DNA from 3 places in the Allobosea sp. TAB14 genome. Region 3 is predicted to be linked to each of the others. Evidence: riboswitches for the same ligand, from Rfam matches in the RefSeq annotation. Region 3 holds a riboswitch; each other region holds the start of a gene.

Region 1 (3,747 bases), on a different contig from region 3:
GCACCGATGACGAGGCAGGCGGGCAAAAGCCGGGCATGGCCGGAACCGACGAGGAAACGGGCGGCATGGGGAATGATCAGCCCGACGAAGCCCACCGTTCCGACGATCGAGACCATCACGGCGGTCATCACCGCGGTCGTGGCGAAGAGCACGATTTTCACCCGCGTGACCGCGACGCCGAGCGAGGCGGCCGCGTCGACGCCGAAAGCGAAGGCGTCGAGCGCCTTGGCGTGCAGCATGCAGATGCCGAAACCGATGAAGGCGACCGGCGCCGCAATCCAGAGGTCGGGCCAGCGGACGCCGCCGAAATTCCCAAGGAGCCAGAACATCACGCCCCGCACCTGCTCGGCGCTGGCGAGCGTCGTCACGATCGTCGCGGTCGCCGCGTTGAAGAGCTGCGAGGTGGCGACACCGGCGAGGATGACGCGATCGCTCGCCCCGCCCGCTCCGGTCGCCAGGAGCGCGACCACCGCCAGCGCGGCGCAGGAGCCGATGAAGGCGCCGGCCGAGACCGTCAGCGCCGTGCCGCCGATGCTGACGCCGAGGATCAGCACCGCGACGGCGCCGGTCGAGGCTCCCGCCGAGATGCCGAGAACGTAAGGCTCCGCCAGGGGATTGCGCAGCAGCGCCTGCAGGATTGCGCCTGAGAGAGCGAGCGCGCCGCCGCACAACCCCGCCATCAGCGCCCGGCTGAGGCGATAGTCGAAGATSACGCCCTGCTGGATCGCGCTGACAGGCCAATCGAGGTCGAACAGCCCGTTGCCGAGCGCCTTCAACGCCGTCTCCAACGGGATGCGCATCTCGCCGATCGTCACCGCCAGCGCCACCGCGAAGGTGAGCGCCAGCAGCGAAACCAGCGCGACGGCGATCCGCGCCGGCCAGTTCGGGCCGTGGGCTGCGTGGCTCAAGGAGTCAGACCGAAGCCGGCGATCGCCTTGGCGAGCGTCTCGATGCCGTCCACCGTATCGAGCCCGGCGCGGGTCGCTCCGACATCCATGATGACGATGCGATTGTTCTTCACCGCGTCGAGCTTGCTGGCGACGGGGTCGGTTTTCAGGAAATCGAGCTTCTTCTCGATATCATCGGCCGGAAAGCGGCGGCGATCCATCTTCACCGTGACGATGACCGCGGGATTGGCGGCGGCGATGCTCTCCCAGCCGACCAGCGGCCATTCCTCATTGGTCGTGATGATGTTGCGCGCCCCGAGTTTCGACAGGATGTAGGCGGGCACGCCGTTCCTGCCGGCCATGAAGCCGTCGCCCTTGATGTCCTTGCTGGAGAACCAGACGACGACCGGCACGTCCTTGACCTTTGCATCCGCCACGGCCTGGACCGCCTTCTCCTCGCGCGCCTTGAGCTCGGCGACGAGCGTCTCGGCGCGGTCGGGCACGTCGAAGATCTGCCCGAATTCGCGGATGTTGCGATAGACCAGCTCCATCGTGAACATCTGGGTGCGCACGCCGTCGCCGCCGCCGGAATTGTCCTTGCCGACGCAATCGGTCGGCGAGACATAGGTGGGCACCTTGACCTTGGCGAACTGATCGCGCTTGCCGACGATGCCGTTGGGKCCGAYATGCCATTCGAACATYGCRGTSACGAGGTCSGGYTCCTGSGCGASRACSGCCTCGRARCTCGGRTCGTTGTCGGCRAGSCGCTTCACCTTGGCRTTGACCGCCTCATAGGGCTTGGCGATGGGCGAGAACCAGACGGCGGTGCCGACGACGCGGTCGCCGAGGCCGAGCGCATAGAGGATCTCGGTCTGCGTCTGGCCGATCGAGACGATGCGCCTGGGCGCGGCATTGAAGGTGATCGTCTCGCGGCAGTTCTCCAGCGTCAGCGGATACTGGGTCGGCGCTGCGACGGCCGCGCCCGCGGCCAGGCTGCCGAGGAATGCCAGGACGGGCCATTGAAGCAGGCGGACGAGAGGGCGCGCAATCGGCACAGAGGAAGCCTTATATGAAACATTGTTACATTTCTGATAGGGCGAGCGGCGCGCAGCCGTCAAGCTCCCCGCGACAGCGCGGCCTGCGGTCTTCATGAACATGGACTTCATCGCTCCCCGAGATGACGGATGCGGGAGCTGCGCAGGATGCGGACGGATGACGGCCGCGCGGCCATCACCGACACACACCTCCGGAACACCCCGTCCGAAAGACGTCTTCGACGACCGGGGCAGGTCTCCTGGCTCGCGGGTCGACGCCGGTTCCGCCCGGCCTTCCCGGCGCGGCACGCGCCAGTGGACGATGGACGGAGAGCTCGCCGCTTACAGTTGCGGGGGCAGCCTCGGCTTTGGCGCAACGCGCCTCACCGAATTCCCTCTTAGCTCCAGGCTGAATCTGGAGAACCTCGATCACGCCCAACCTATAAGGTCGTGCCGCACCGTCAAGCTCGGTTCGGGACCATCATGATCGACGTCGGTATGCCGCCGGYACTGTCGAGCTGGGGCCCAGGCGCGGCGGCTTCGCAGACCGGTGTGATGTCCGGGCTTTCTCCGCTCGACGCAGCGTCACTGGCCATGTTGCTGCCCGGGTTTCTGGCCCGCCCTGCCAGGAGATCGGTTCACTGCGGGCGTGATCTTCCGGCAGCCAAGATCTCGCTTGCGGCGATTTCTGCCACGCGGCATCCCGTCTTGATCCTTACGTAAGGGAATGTTTCYGAAGCGAGGCCGAGCTGCCATCAGGCGGGAGCTTCCGAAAAGCGAGGCTCATTTCGCTTGTCGCGGAGCGGAACGGGGGTAGCTCCGATTCTCCTCAAATATGATAAGTAACTGATATAAATTAGATTTTTATTTGATCTCTGTCGCCGCGCCGGCGTCGTGAACGCATCGCGTGTCGCCTCAAGGAGCTACTCCCTTTGCGCCGACGGGAACCCCTTTGCTCGCTTCACGGTGCAGTGCACCAAGCGTAAGCTGAATAGTACTGTGGGTTGAGTGAGGGTATAGCCGTGTTGCCGAATGCACAGCTCTCCGCGATAGAATTGCAGGATGCCGCGCAAAGGATCAAGCTCCTGCGTCGGGCTGCGACCGAACATGCTGTGGAAATCGGCCGCGAGCTCCTTCGCGTCAAGGAGCGGCTGCCCCACGGGGTCTTCGTCAAATGGGTCGAAAAGGCGTGCGAGTTCAAGATCAGGACCGCGCAGGACCTGATGAAGCTGGCGCGCGGCGCCGATTCCGATGCGAATGCGAAGCTCGTCGCGCTGATGGTTCCATCGACGCTTCGTGTCTATCTCGCCAAGACGACCCCGCCGGCGGTTCGCACCACCATCCTGCAGCGACTCGAGAATGGTGAGCGCGTGTCCCGCAGCGAGCTGCATTCGCAGGTCGTGGATACGCGCAAGACCAGGATGGAGGCGGTGCAGCGTCCGGCGCAGGAAGGATTCTCCTCGTCGTTTCTTCCCGCGCGCGAGCTTAACGGGCCCGCCGAAGGGAGGCGAAACGACCCGGGCGCGGACCGGGCCCGCAGGGTGGCTGAGCTGATTTTGCGGCGGCTCAGCCCGGAGGATTACGGGCTCATCATGGAGGAGATGAGCTGGGAGGTCTGGAACAGAGCCTTTGTCTGGATGAGAGCGGCGCGTGTTGTGGACGCCGAGCATCTGGAATTGGCTTTGCCCAGTACAGCGACGAATCAATCGTGCGAATTCGTTCCTGCAAAGCTGCAGTGAAAAATATCGAAGTTTTATCGTGACTTACAGTCCGCGTATTCGCGTTGTGTGACTTGCGAACGCCGTCTTTGAGGGAGCGGAGTTCCT
Region 2 (5,975 bases), on a different contig from region 3:
CCTGCCGGAGATTCTCGGGTCTGCGCTTCGCTTCGCCCGAGAATGACGCGAGAGGTGGAATGACGGCGGGTTACTGGCAGGCTTCGCAGGTCGGATCGTCGATCGAGCAGGCGTTGGGGACGGTCATGCCGTTCTCCAAGGGTATGTCGACGATGATCGGCGCGGCGGCCTTGGCTGCGACCGGCACGGTGGCCGAGACCGCATTGAGCTTGCCGTCCGTGCCCTTGAGTGTCGATTTCTCGACATGGGTCGCCGACAGCGCCCGGAGGTAATAGGTCGTCTTCAGGCCCAGCCGCCACGCCAGACGATACGCCTCGTCGAGCTTCCGGCCCGAGGGCTGCGCCATGTAGAGGTTCAGCGACTGGCCCTGGTCGATCCATTTCTGCCGGCGGGCGGCGGCCTTGATCAGCCATTCCGTCGGGATCTCGAAGGAGGTGGCATAAAGCGCCTTGAGATCGGCCGGGACGCGGTCGATCCCGCTGACCTTGCCGTCATAGTATTTGAGGTCGGAGACCATCACCTCGTCCCAAAGCCCCCTCGCCTTCAGGTCGTGGACGAGCCCGGCATTCACCACCGTGAAGTCGCCCGACATGTTCGCCTTGACGTAGAGCTGGCTGTAGGACGGCTCGATCGACTGCGAAACACCGACGATGTTGGAGATCGTCGCGGTCGGCGCGATCGCCATCGTATTGGAGTTGCGCATGCCGGTGGTCTTCACCCGCTCGCGCAGGCCCTCCCAGTCGAGCGTGGACGAACGATCCAGCTCGGCATCGCCGTCGCGAGCGTCCGAGAGGATGTCGAGCGAGTCGATCGGCAGGATACCCTTCGACCAGAGCGACCCCTCGAAGCTCGGATAGCGCCCGCGCTCGGCGGCGAGATCGACCGAGGCCTGGATCGCATGGAAGCTGATCACTTCCATCGACGTATCGGCGAAGGCGACGGCGCCTTCCGAGGCCGCCGGCAGACGCAGTGTCTGGAGCGCGTCCTGGAAACCCATCAACCCCAAGCCCACCGGGCGATGGCGCAGGTTCGAGCGGCGCGCTTCCGGGATCGTGTAGAAATTGATGTCGACGACGTTGTCGAGCATCCGCATCGCGGTCTTCACGGTGCGGGCAAGGCGGGCCTGATCGAGCCCATCGGGCGTCACATGCGCGGCGAGGTTGACCGAACCGAGATTGCAAACCGCCACCTCGTCGGCCGAGGTGTTGAGCGTGATCTCGGTGCAGAGATTCGAGGAATGCACCACGCCGGCATGCTGCTGCGGCGAGCGCAGATTGCAGGCGTCCTTGAAGGTCATCCAGGGATGGCCGGTTTCGAACAGCATGGTCAGCATGCGCCGCCAGAGGTCGAGCGCCTTCACCCGTTTGAAGACCTTGATCTGGCCAGCGGCTGCCTTCGCCTCATAAGCCTCGTAGGCCGCCTTGAACGGCTTGCCATAGAGGTCGTGCAGGTCCGGCACCTCATCGGGCGAGAACAGCGTCCAGTCGGCGCCGGCCTCGACGCGCTGCATGAACAGGTCGGGAATCCAGTTCGCCGTGTTCATGTCATGGGTGCGGCGGCGGTCGTCGCCGGTGTTCTTCCGGAGATCGAGGAACTCCTCGATGTCGACATGCCAGGTCTCGAGATAGGCGCAGACCGCCCCCTTGCGCTTGCCGCCCTGGTTGACGGCGATCGCCGTATCGTTGGCGACCTTCAGGAACGGCACGACGCCCTGGCTCTCGCCATTGGTGCCCTTGATATGGGCGCCGAGACCGCGCACCGGCGTCCAGTCATTGCCGAGGCCGCCCGAGTACTTGGCGAGCAGCGCATTGTCCTTCACCGCCTTGAAGATGCCATCGAGATCGTCCGCGACCGTGGTCAGGAAGCAGGAGGAAAGCTGCGGGCGCAGCGTGCCCGAGTTGAACAGGGTCGGCGTCGAGGCCATGAAATCGAAGGAKGAGAGCAGRTCGTAGAAKKCGATCGCCCKGSCCTCGCGRTCGATCTCGCGGATSGCSARACCCATSGCGACACGCATGAAGAAGGCTTGCGGCAGCTCGAAGCGGTTGCCCCGGACATGCAGGAAATAGCGGTCGTAAAGCGTCTGGAAGCCGAGATAGTCGAACTGGAGATCGCGCTCGGGCTTCAGGGCCGCGGCGATGCGGGCGATGTCGAAACGGCCGAGCTCGGGGTCGATCAGCTCGTTTTCGATGCCGGTCTTGAGGTAAGCATGGAAGTAGTCGGCATAAAGCACTGACATCTCTTCCTGTGTCGCCTGCTCGGCGCGGCCATGGACGAAGCTCAGCGCCTCGCGACGGAGCTTGTCCAGCAGCAGGCGCGCGGAGACCTTCGCATAGTTCGGCTCGCTCTCGATCAGCGTGCGGGCGGCAAGGATCGGCGCCAGCGCCAATTCGTCGAGCAAGATGCCGTCATAGAGGTTGCGGCGCGCCTCGGTGAGGACCGGCTCGGCCGAGACGCCGTCGAGATCGGCACAAGCCTCGCGAACCACCTTGTCGAGGCGGCCGGCGTCGAGCGGGATAAGCGTCCCGTCGGCGAGCTTCATGTGCAGCAAGGGAGCTGCGGAGGCGACAGGCTTCGTCTCGGCAACCGCCCTCGCCCGCTCGCGCGCCCGCTCCTCGCGATAGAGCACATAGGCGCGGGCGACCTTGTGGTGTTCGCCGCGCATCAGGGCGAGCTCGACCTGGTCCTGCACATCCTCGATATGGAAAGTGCGGCCGGTCGCGGCCCGGCGGGTCAGCCCCGCGACGACCTGCTCTGTCATCTCCGCGACCGCTTCATGGATGCGGCGCGAAGCGGCGGCGTTCGATCCTTCGACGGCGAGGAACGCCTTAGTCAACGCCACGGTGATCTTCGAGGGATCGAACGGCGTCACCGCGCCGTTGCGGCGAATGATCTGGTAGCCGGGCTCGCTCGCAGCGAGCTTCGACAGTGTCGGCTCTGCGGCTGACGGAGCGGCGGCAGGCCGCTCGGCTTCAATGGAAAGAGACATCGGCATCAACCCCAAATGTTGGGGGCAAAGGCCAGAGCGGTTGCGTCGAGAAGGCGCGCGGCACCACAAGGCCGCGACCTGCCAAGCGCACCACCGGGACACCCCGCCCGAGGACGTATACGAGGTCGCGGCAGGTCTCCTGGCTCACGGGTCAGCGCTCTCGTCCCGTCTTCCCAAGGCCTTGCAGCCTCAGTGACTTAATCCTGGACGTGAACTCGCCGCTTACAGTTGCGGGGACAGCGCCGGTCTCTCACCGGCTTCCCTCTTAGCTCTCGATCTTGCGATTCGAGAGACCATCGACCACCAGATCTAGTAGCTAAAGGGCATCGCCTGTCAACAGGTCGTGATGCCGCCGTCCGGCGCCTGTGAAGATCGGGGATCGCCGCGCGGCCTCCGGCCTACCCTGTTCGTACTGTTCGGCAATGACGCCGGCTCTGCCTTCGCTTCGGAGAAACCGCGTCGAGCGATGCTTCGCGCCTCAAGCGCTAGCGCCCCTTCGCCGCCCGCCATGATCGACGCACGCCCCGTTCCCGAGCTTCGCGCAATTCGCGACCGCCACGAGCTGTCTGCGATGGCTGCCGAGCCGCCCCAGCATATCGCGATGGCGCGTCTCAGGCCGGGTCACACGGTTGCTGTCGGTCGATTTGGCGCCCGGCTGATTTTCCGAAAATATTGCGAGATAAAACCTTCCATTTGACAATGTGTCTTATAAGTACCATGATAGAAACATCGATCTAGGCCGAACGAATTGGCCCCGCGCTTTCATCGCGCACTGCTGACGAACTTCCTGCTCAAATCGAAAAATGCGCTGCACCCGCGGCGCATGAACAATAGCCTTTACAGGAGGTCAGCATGGCCAGTGGCACAGTTAAGTGGTTCAACACCGACAAGGGTTTTGGTTTCATCCAGCCGGAAGACGGCGGCCAGGACGCCTTCGTCCATATCAGCGCCGTGGAGCGTGCCGGTCTGCGCACGCTGAAGGAAGGCCAGAAGGTCTCCTATGAGCTGGTGCAGGACAAGCGCTCCGGCAAGGTGTCTGCGGACAACCTGCAGGCCGAGTGAGGCCAGACGCCATCCGGCGCGTCAATCGAGATCAGCGGCGACCGCGGATGTACCGGCGCCCGTTCGATTGAGCGGCGGATAGCCACGGAGGGGTCGGGATCAACCCGGCCCTTTTTGTTTGCATCAGAAGGGAAATTCGAATGCAGGTTCTCGTTCGCGACAACAACGTCGACCAGGCGCTTCGCGTCCTCAAGAAGAAGATGCAGCGTGAAGGCGTGTTTCGCGAGATGAAGGCGCGTCGCGCCTACGAGAAGCCGTCCGAGCGGCGAACCCGCGAGAAGGCCGAAGCCATCCGCCGCGCCCGCAAGGCAGCACGCAAGCAGGCTCAGCGCGAAGGATTGCTGCCGATGCCGAAGCGTGTGGAAYGGCCGGCACGGCCCGGCCAGGCACCCGCGCAGGCACGATAGGCCAGGATTTGGGCTTGGGCTTCAATCCGCAGGATTTCGCCGATCGCCGGGCCTGCTCGCCAGGCCGAGCCGGCGAGGATCGAAGCCGAGCCCCACGCAAGGTTCTGCCCGAAGCCGTTCGATCCATGCAGGAGCGTGCTGCCGGAAAACGCCGCTGACGCCCTGGCGTCCTGCGTTCGAGAAGGAGTTTGCCGATGTCGAGCAACAGAATTCCGCCGGAAGAGGCGCAATTGCGGGCCSAGAGCAGAGCGACGCTCGCAGCGCAACGCCGCGCCGAGGCCGAAACGGCCCTGGAAGCGTTGCGGGTGGAGCAGATCGCCGTCCGCGAACGCACCGCAAAACTGCGGGCCTTGCGGCTCGCCAAGGAAGCCGCCGACGCCGAGGCCGCCGCGGCGGTGCCGCCAGCCAAGACGCGAGCAAAGCCCGCCAAGACCGTTGTTCGGCGGAGAACCGCTTCTTCCTGATCTCCAGCCGAAGGATGGTGCGCGAGGCGTTGCCGTCAGTCTTGGTCAGCAACCCGGCAGCCGAACTCGGCTGCCGCTGCGGCGAACCAGGACCAGAAGCTTCCCGCCATGCTGCGTGCGACCATGATCTCGAAGACGGCTCCGTCCGGCCCGTCGGCGAGGCGCCATAGCTGCACGCCGAGATAGGCCACGCTCGTCACGGCGGTCTCGCCGACGCCGAAGGCCGAAGGATGCAGGTCGAGCATCACGCCCTTCGCCAGCAGATCGCGGGTCCCGGGGCCCTGAAGCCGGAAGGCGGCGCGCGCATCGCTCTGATCGCTGACAGCGGCATGGGTCGCGAATTCATCGAGCAATGGCTGGAAGCCGTCGCGCGAAGCCGCGCGCAGCAGCCATTGGTCCGGCCCCGCCCAGATCGCGTCATGGGCCCCGCCCGATACGATCCTCGGCATCTCCGGCAGCGCGATGCCGAGCCGGCCTTCGACGGCCCGCGACAGGGACGTCGCCGCACCCGGTTCAGCGATCAGGGTCGCCAGGCCGAAACCATCCAGCAGAGTCGCAACGACGCCGGTCTCGCCCTTCGCGCCGAAGGAGCCGGGTTGCGCGATGCCGGCCCAGGCGCTGCGCGGGCGCCATGAGGTCGCGATCTCAGCCATGGAGGCGATCTCCTTCCGGATCGACGAAGACGGGCGAGCAGATCTCGACGACGATGTCGCCGTTTCGGACGGGATCATAGGCGCGCACGCGCTCGCCGATGCGACCGGCGCCGTTCCGGATCAGGCCGAGGCCGATCCAGTGATTCAGATGCGGCGAATGGGCGACCGAGGTCATGTAGCCCTCGTCGTTCTCCATCACCGCCGCCTTGCCGATGCCGATGAAATGGGCGCCGGCCCGCAGGCGCTGGGAGGGATCGACCGGCTTGAAGCCGACGAAGGACGGCCGGTCCCGCTCGATCAGGGCCGGCCTGCCCGCCATCAGGCGGCCGATGTAGTCCTTCTTCGAAGACATCATCTTGCCGAGGCCGAGATCGCGCGCCGTGGTCTGGCCGTTGAGCTCGTT
Region 3 (4,960 bases):
GAGGAAAAGGCGCAAGATCGGTCGCGTCGCGCCGGCCCTCATCCGCCTGCCGGCACCTTCTCCCCTGAGCGGAGAAGGATGCGGTGATATCCGTCTCGTCCTTCTCCGCTCGGGGGAGAAGGTGGCCCGGCGAAGCCGGGCCGGATGAGGGTTGAACCTCTGTCACATATGCGGAAATCCGCGCCAGCATCCGCCGCATGTTCTCGGCGCCGCCGCCCGCCTGGAAATAGGCCAGCAGTTCCGCCGCAAGCTCCGCCGGCACCGTCGCATGTTCGCCGAGACTCGGATCGTCGCGCTCGTCGCCGGGCAGGATCGCGAGCGGAATGCCCCGTTCGCGGCAGGCGATGCCGAACTGCTCGATGCCGTAGCGCCAGTAGTCGAGGCCGCCGAGGCAGCGCAGCAGCACGAAGCGACACTGCTGCGCCGTCTTCTCGATCAGGAAGTCCACCGAAAGCGGATGCTTCAAGCGCCGAAGCGGCGCGAGGCGCACCAACAGGCTGCTGCCACCCGCCGCCGCCGCCAGCGCCGAGAGGTCGCTGTCGGTGAAGGACAGGACGAGCACATCTCCCGGCGGCAGGGCGAGATCGACGGCGTCTTCGCCGTCGTCGAGCCGGATCTCGCTGGTCGGGAGAAGATGCATCGGCCGATGTTACGCCCCCGCGAGAGCCGCTTCCACGGCCTTGAGATCGAAGCCCTTGAGCCCGATCACGGTGAGGCGGCCGTCGCGCGCTTCGCTCGCGCCCCACGGACGGTCGAAGTGATGGCCGACGCGCCGGCCGACGCCCTGCACGACGAGCCGCATCGGCTTGCCCGGCACGGCGGTGAAGCCCTTCAGCCGCAGCACGCCTTCCGCTTCCGCAGCCCTGGCGACGCGCGCCGTCAGTTCCTCCGGCGAAAGCCCTGCCGGCAGCGGCACGGCGACCGAGTCGAAATCGTCATGGTCGTGATCGTGCTCGCCCTCGCCATGATGCGAGGGGCGGGCGGCAAGGTCGCTCTCGGCGGCGGCACCGAGGCCGACGATCAGCGCCGGCTCGACCTTGCCATGGGAGGTCTCGACGATCTTGATTGCCTTGGGCAGATGCTCGGCGATCTCGGCCTTGACCCGCGCGCGACCGGCCTCGTCGACGAGGTCGCTCTTGTTGAGCAGGATGAGATCCGCGCAGAGGATCTGGTCCTCGAACACCTCTTCCAGCGGGTTGTCGTGATCGACCGAGGCGTCGGCGGCCTTCTGCGCCGCGAGCGCCTCCGGATCATCGGCGAACTGGCCCTCGGCCACCGCCGGCCCGTCGACCACGGCGATGACGCCGTCGACCGTGACGCGCGAGCGGATCGCTGGCCAGTTGAAGGCGGTGACCAGCGGCTTCGGCAAGGCGAGGCCCGAGGTCTCGATCAGGATGTGCTCGGGCGGGTTAGGCCGATTCAGCAGCTTCTCCAGCGCCGGCACGAAATCGTCGGCGACGGTGCAGCAGATGCAGCCATTCGGCAATTCGACCACGTCCTCGTCGCTGCAGCCGGCGATGCCGCAGCCCTTGAGGAATTCGCCGTCGAAGCCGAGATCGCCGAATTCGTTGACGAGCACGGCGAGCTTCTTGCCCTGCGCGTTTTCGAGGAGGTGGCGCACCAGCGTCGTCTTACCGGCGCCGAGGAAGCCGGTGATGATCGTGCAGGGCGTTTTGCCGAGATTGGTGGTCTGCGGAGCGTTCATGATGTCATCCTTGCTGGCGAGCCGGCAGAGGCGGCACGCGCGCGACCACGCCCTTGCGGAAGGACTGCGGCCGTTCTTTCCAGGGAACGATGCCGTTGGCGCTGGCGGCATAGGCCTCCGCCGCGCCGACGATCTCGTCGAGATGGGTGTCGGTGTCGAGATCGCCGATCAGATAGGTCCATTTCCCGTCGGCGCTGAGCGCGATGGTGCAGGGCCGCTTGCAGACGGCGAGGCATTCGACGGGCAGCACGGGGATCGTGCTGCCCTTGGCTGCGAGTTGCGCGGCGAGGCGCTCAGCCAGCGCCAGCCCCGGCTGGTCGTAACCATCGGGGAGGTCGGCGCGGGCCCGGCGGCAGGCCGTGCAGACATGGATGGTGAGGTCGCCCTCGGACATCTGGTTTGCCTTTCGCGCGGCGCCCGAAGGCGCCGCTATCCTCAGGCCGCAGCCGCGCGGCGGCTCATCCAGGGCCAGAGCGTCCCGACCGTGAAGGCGGTGACCAGCCAGAGCGCGGCCTGGATGCCGAGCGACAACGAGGTGAAATGCGCCGCGAGCTCGGCCGGCACCTTGCTCTCCGGCGTCGGCGCATGCGGAGCCCCGACGAGATGCGGCAGCAGGATCACGACGACGGCCAGGAGCTTGAGCCAGGGCGCCTCGTAGCGCAGGAACAGGAAGAGCCCGATCGCGGTGGCGATGGTGGTCGCGAGCCACCAGAGCTGGCGCGCCTGCAGGGCGGCCGAGGCGGCTCCCGGCAGTTCCGGCGCGAGCCCCATTCCCGGCGCGAGGCCGAAGGCAAGGAAGCCGCAGGCGCCCCAGATCAGCGCGCGGCGCTGGTCGATGCTGTCGCCCGCCGCGAGCATGCCGGCCAGCAGCAGCGCCGCGAAGCCGATCGCGGTGCCGATGGTGGCGACGCTGGTGAAGAGCATGCGCTGGGCACCGTCTTGCGGCTTCCATTCGTCATGCTCCGCCCCTTCGGCGTGATCGGCGCCGCCATGGGCGAGGATGATGCGGGCTTCGCCCTGCGCGAAGGCGAGATGCGCTCCCGCTCCGTCGCGCATGGCGTTTTCATAGGTTTCCGCCTTGAGGATCAGCGGGGTGGTGGTGACATGCTGCAGGGCGGCGACGATCAAGCCAGCCAGGAGCCCGGCCAGGATGCTGACCGTGAGAACACGCGTGACCATGATGGCTTTCCCTCAGTGGCAGGGAAAGGCGAGGCCGTGGCGGGTGTCGTGCGCGGCGTTGTGGACATTCGTCGAGGCCGCGAAGCCGGTCGTATAGACCAATGCGATTCCGACGATGAGGGCGGCGGCGACTGCCTTCACCCGCTCCGAGACGCTGATCTGTGAGGTGGAAACCGAAACGGTATTCATGACTGTTCTCCGTAGCCGCCCCGCCGGCAGCCGGTTGGATCGTTGCGGGTCGACGGCAGGTCTCCTGGCTCGCGGATTTGGCGCCCTTGTGCCGCCTTCCCGGAGCGTGCGCTCCAGTGGCCGATGGCGAAGGACATCCGCTTACAGTTGCGGGGGCAGCCGCGGTCTCGCACCGCGTTCCCTTTTCACCTCCTCGCGGAGGCACCGTCAGCGACGATCATTAGCCTTCGCGGTGACGCTGTGCAATGCAAAGGACGTGTCATCCGCGAGCCCTCATCCTGAGCAGCGCCGCAGGCGCGTCTCGAAGGATGCTCCAGATGGTTCCGGAGCTTTCTGGAACATCCTTCGAGACGCCGCTCACGCGGCTCCTCAGGATGAGGGCTCGTGAAACCAGCGGCCGATGCGATGCAGAAAGAAATCCCCCATCTCACCCTCGTCCTTGGCGGCGCCCGTTCCGGCAAGAGCCGCCATGCCGAGGCGCTGATCGAGGCGTTGCCCGCGCCCTGGAGCTATATCGCCACGGCCCAGGCCTATGACGACGAGATGCGCGATCGGATCGCCGAGCATCGCGCCCGCCGGCCCGCGGGCTGGCAGACGGTCGATGCACCGCTCGATCTGGCCGTGGCCATCGCCGCCCAGCCGGCAGGCCGTCCGATCCTGGTCGATTGCCTGACGCTGTGGCCCCCGGCAAGGGCAAGTCCACGGCGGCCTTCGGCCTGATCCTGCGGGCGCTCGGCCATGGCTGGCGCATCGGCGTGGTGCAGTTCATCAAGGGCGCCTGGTCGACCGGCGAGCGCCGGGCGCTCGAAGCTTTCGGCGATCAGGTGAGCTGGCACAGCATGGGCGAAGGCTTCACCTGGGAGACGCAGGACAAGGCCCGCGACATCGCCGCCGCCGAGCGCGCCTTCGCCAAGGCCAGGGAGTTGATGGCCGATCCCGCGATCAGATTGCTGGTGCTCGACGAGCTCAACATCGCCCTGCGTTATGACTATCTGCCGCTCGCCGAGGTGGTCGAGGTGCTCCGCGCCCGCCGCCCCGACCTGCACATCGTCGTCACCGGCCGCAACGCCAAGCCTGAACTGATCGAGGCCGCCGATCTCGTCACCGAGATGACGCTGGTGAAGCATCATTTCGCCGTCGGCGTAAAAGCGCAGGAAGGGATCGAGTTCTAAGGTTGCCTCGCAGGTTGGCACGGGAAGCCGGAAGCGTCGTCTTTCTGGGACGTGACTTCGGAGGTCCCGGTCGAGGCGCGAGGATCCCTCTCCTGGAAGGAGAGGGCAGGGCGAGGTGTGGGCGGTCGGACCAGTTCCGTGAGGGCACCCGGCGGGTCGGGTTCAAGCCGACGTTTTCGCTCGGAACACCTCACCCCTACTCCTCTCCTGGAAAGGAGAGGAGTTCCCGAGCCTCTTGACGAGGGCGGCATTCGCTCTCAAATTGAATCTGAATTCAAATTCAATTCGGAGCCCGCATGGCCGACGGAACGCCAAAGCAACCGCGCAAGGCCGGAAAGCGGGAGGCGATCCTCTCTGCCGCGCGCGGGATCGTCTCCGAAGTCGGCTTCCACGAGACCTCGATCGCCGCGGTGGCTTCCGCCAGCGGCGTCTCGACCGGCAGCGTCTATTCCTATTTCTCCTCCAAGGCCGAGCTGATGGCCGAGATCGTCGCTATCGTCTCGACGCGCGAGCTCGCCGTGCTGCGCGAGATCGCCGCGAGCGATGCTCCCGTCACCGAGCGCCTGACCGCCGCGGTCGAGGCTTTCGCCCGGCGCGCCTTCGCCAATCGCCGCCTCGCCTGGTCGATGATTGCCGAGCCCGCCGACCCGGCGGTCGACGCGACACGGCTCGACTATCGCCGCGAGATCGCCGGCATTTTTCGCGCGCTCGTCGT

What was found. A riboswitch is a leader RNA that binds a small molecule or an ion and turns the genes downstream of it on or off. The one in region 3 is predicted to bind cobalamin.
Region 1: it holds a riboswitch for cobalamin, as region 3 does, so the genes downstream of both, AB4Y99_RS07965 (ABC transporter substrate-binding protein) here and AB4Y99_RS22565 (CbtB domain-containing protein) in region 3, are expected to answer to the same signal.
Region 2: it holds a riboswitch for cobalamin, as region 3 does, so the genes downstream of both, AB4Y99_RS14320 (ribonucleoside-diphosphate reductase subunit alpha) here and AB4Y99_RS22565 (CbtB domain-containing protein) in region 3, are expected to answer to the same signal.

Annotation. Positions count from the first base shown of each region.
Region 1 is NZ_JBFRDQ010000038.1:7,586-11,332, reverse strand. It holds gene AB4Y99_RS07970 (FecCD family ABC transporter permease) at 1-908, opposite strand, end outside; gene AB4Y99_RS07965 (ABC transporter substrate-binding protein) at 905-1,942, opposite strand; cobalamin riboswitch at 2,155-2,364, opposite strand; gene AB4Y99_RS07960 (DUF3102 domain-containing protein) at 2,944-3,660, shown strand.
Region 2 is NZ_JBFRDQ010000083.1:32,736-38,710, reverse strand. It holds gene AB4Y99_RS14320 (ribonucleoside-diphosphate reductase subunit alpha) at 71-2,986, opposite strand; cobalamin riboswitch at 3,099-3,300, opposite strand; gene AB4Y99_RS14315 (cold-shock protein) at 3,839-4,048, shown strand; gene rpsU (30S ribosomal protein S21) at 4,189-4,455, shown strand; gene AB4Y99_RS14305 (hypothetical protein) at 4,644-4,919, shown strand; gene AB4Y99_RS14300 (sarcosine oxidase subunit gamma) at 4,955-5,572, opposite strand; gene AB4Y99_RS14295 (sarcosine oxidase subunit alpha family protein) at 5,565-5,975, opposite strand, start outside.
Region 3 is NZ_JBFRDQ010000188.1:4,676-9,635, forward strand. It holds gene cobN (cobaltochelatase subunit CobN) at 1-640, opposite strand, end outside; gene cobW (cobalamin biosynthesis protein CobW) at 650-1,705, opposite strand; gene AB4Y99_RS22555 (DUF1636 family protein) at 1,710-2,099, opposite strand; gene AB4Y99_RS22560 (CbtA family protein) at 2,141-2,884, opposite strand; gene AB4Y99_RS22565 (CbtB domain-containing protein) at 2,897-3,073, opposite strand; cobalamin riboswitch at 3,111-3,296, opposite strand; partial or broken gene AB4Y99_RS22570 (bifunctional adenosylcobinamide kinase/adenosylcobinamide-phosphate guanylyltransferase) at 3,479-3,754, shown strand; gene cobO (cob(I)yrinic acid a,c-diamide adenosyltransferase) at 3,739-4,245, shown strand; gene AB4Y99_RS22580 (TetR/AcrR family transcriptional regulator) at 4,542-4,960, shown strand, end outside.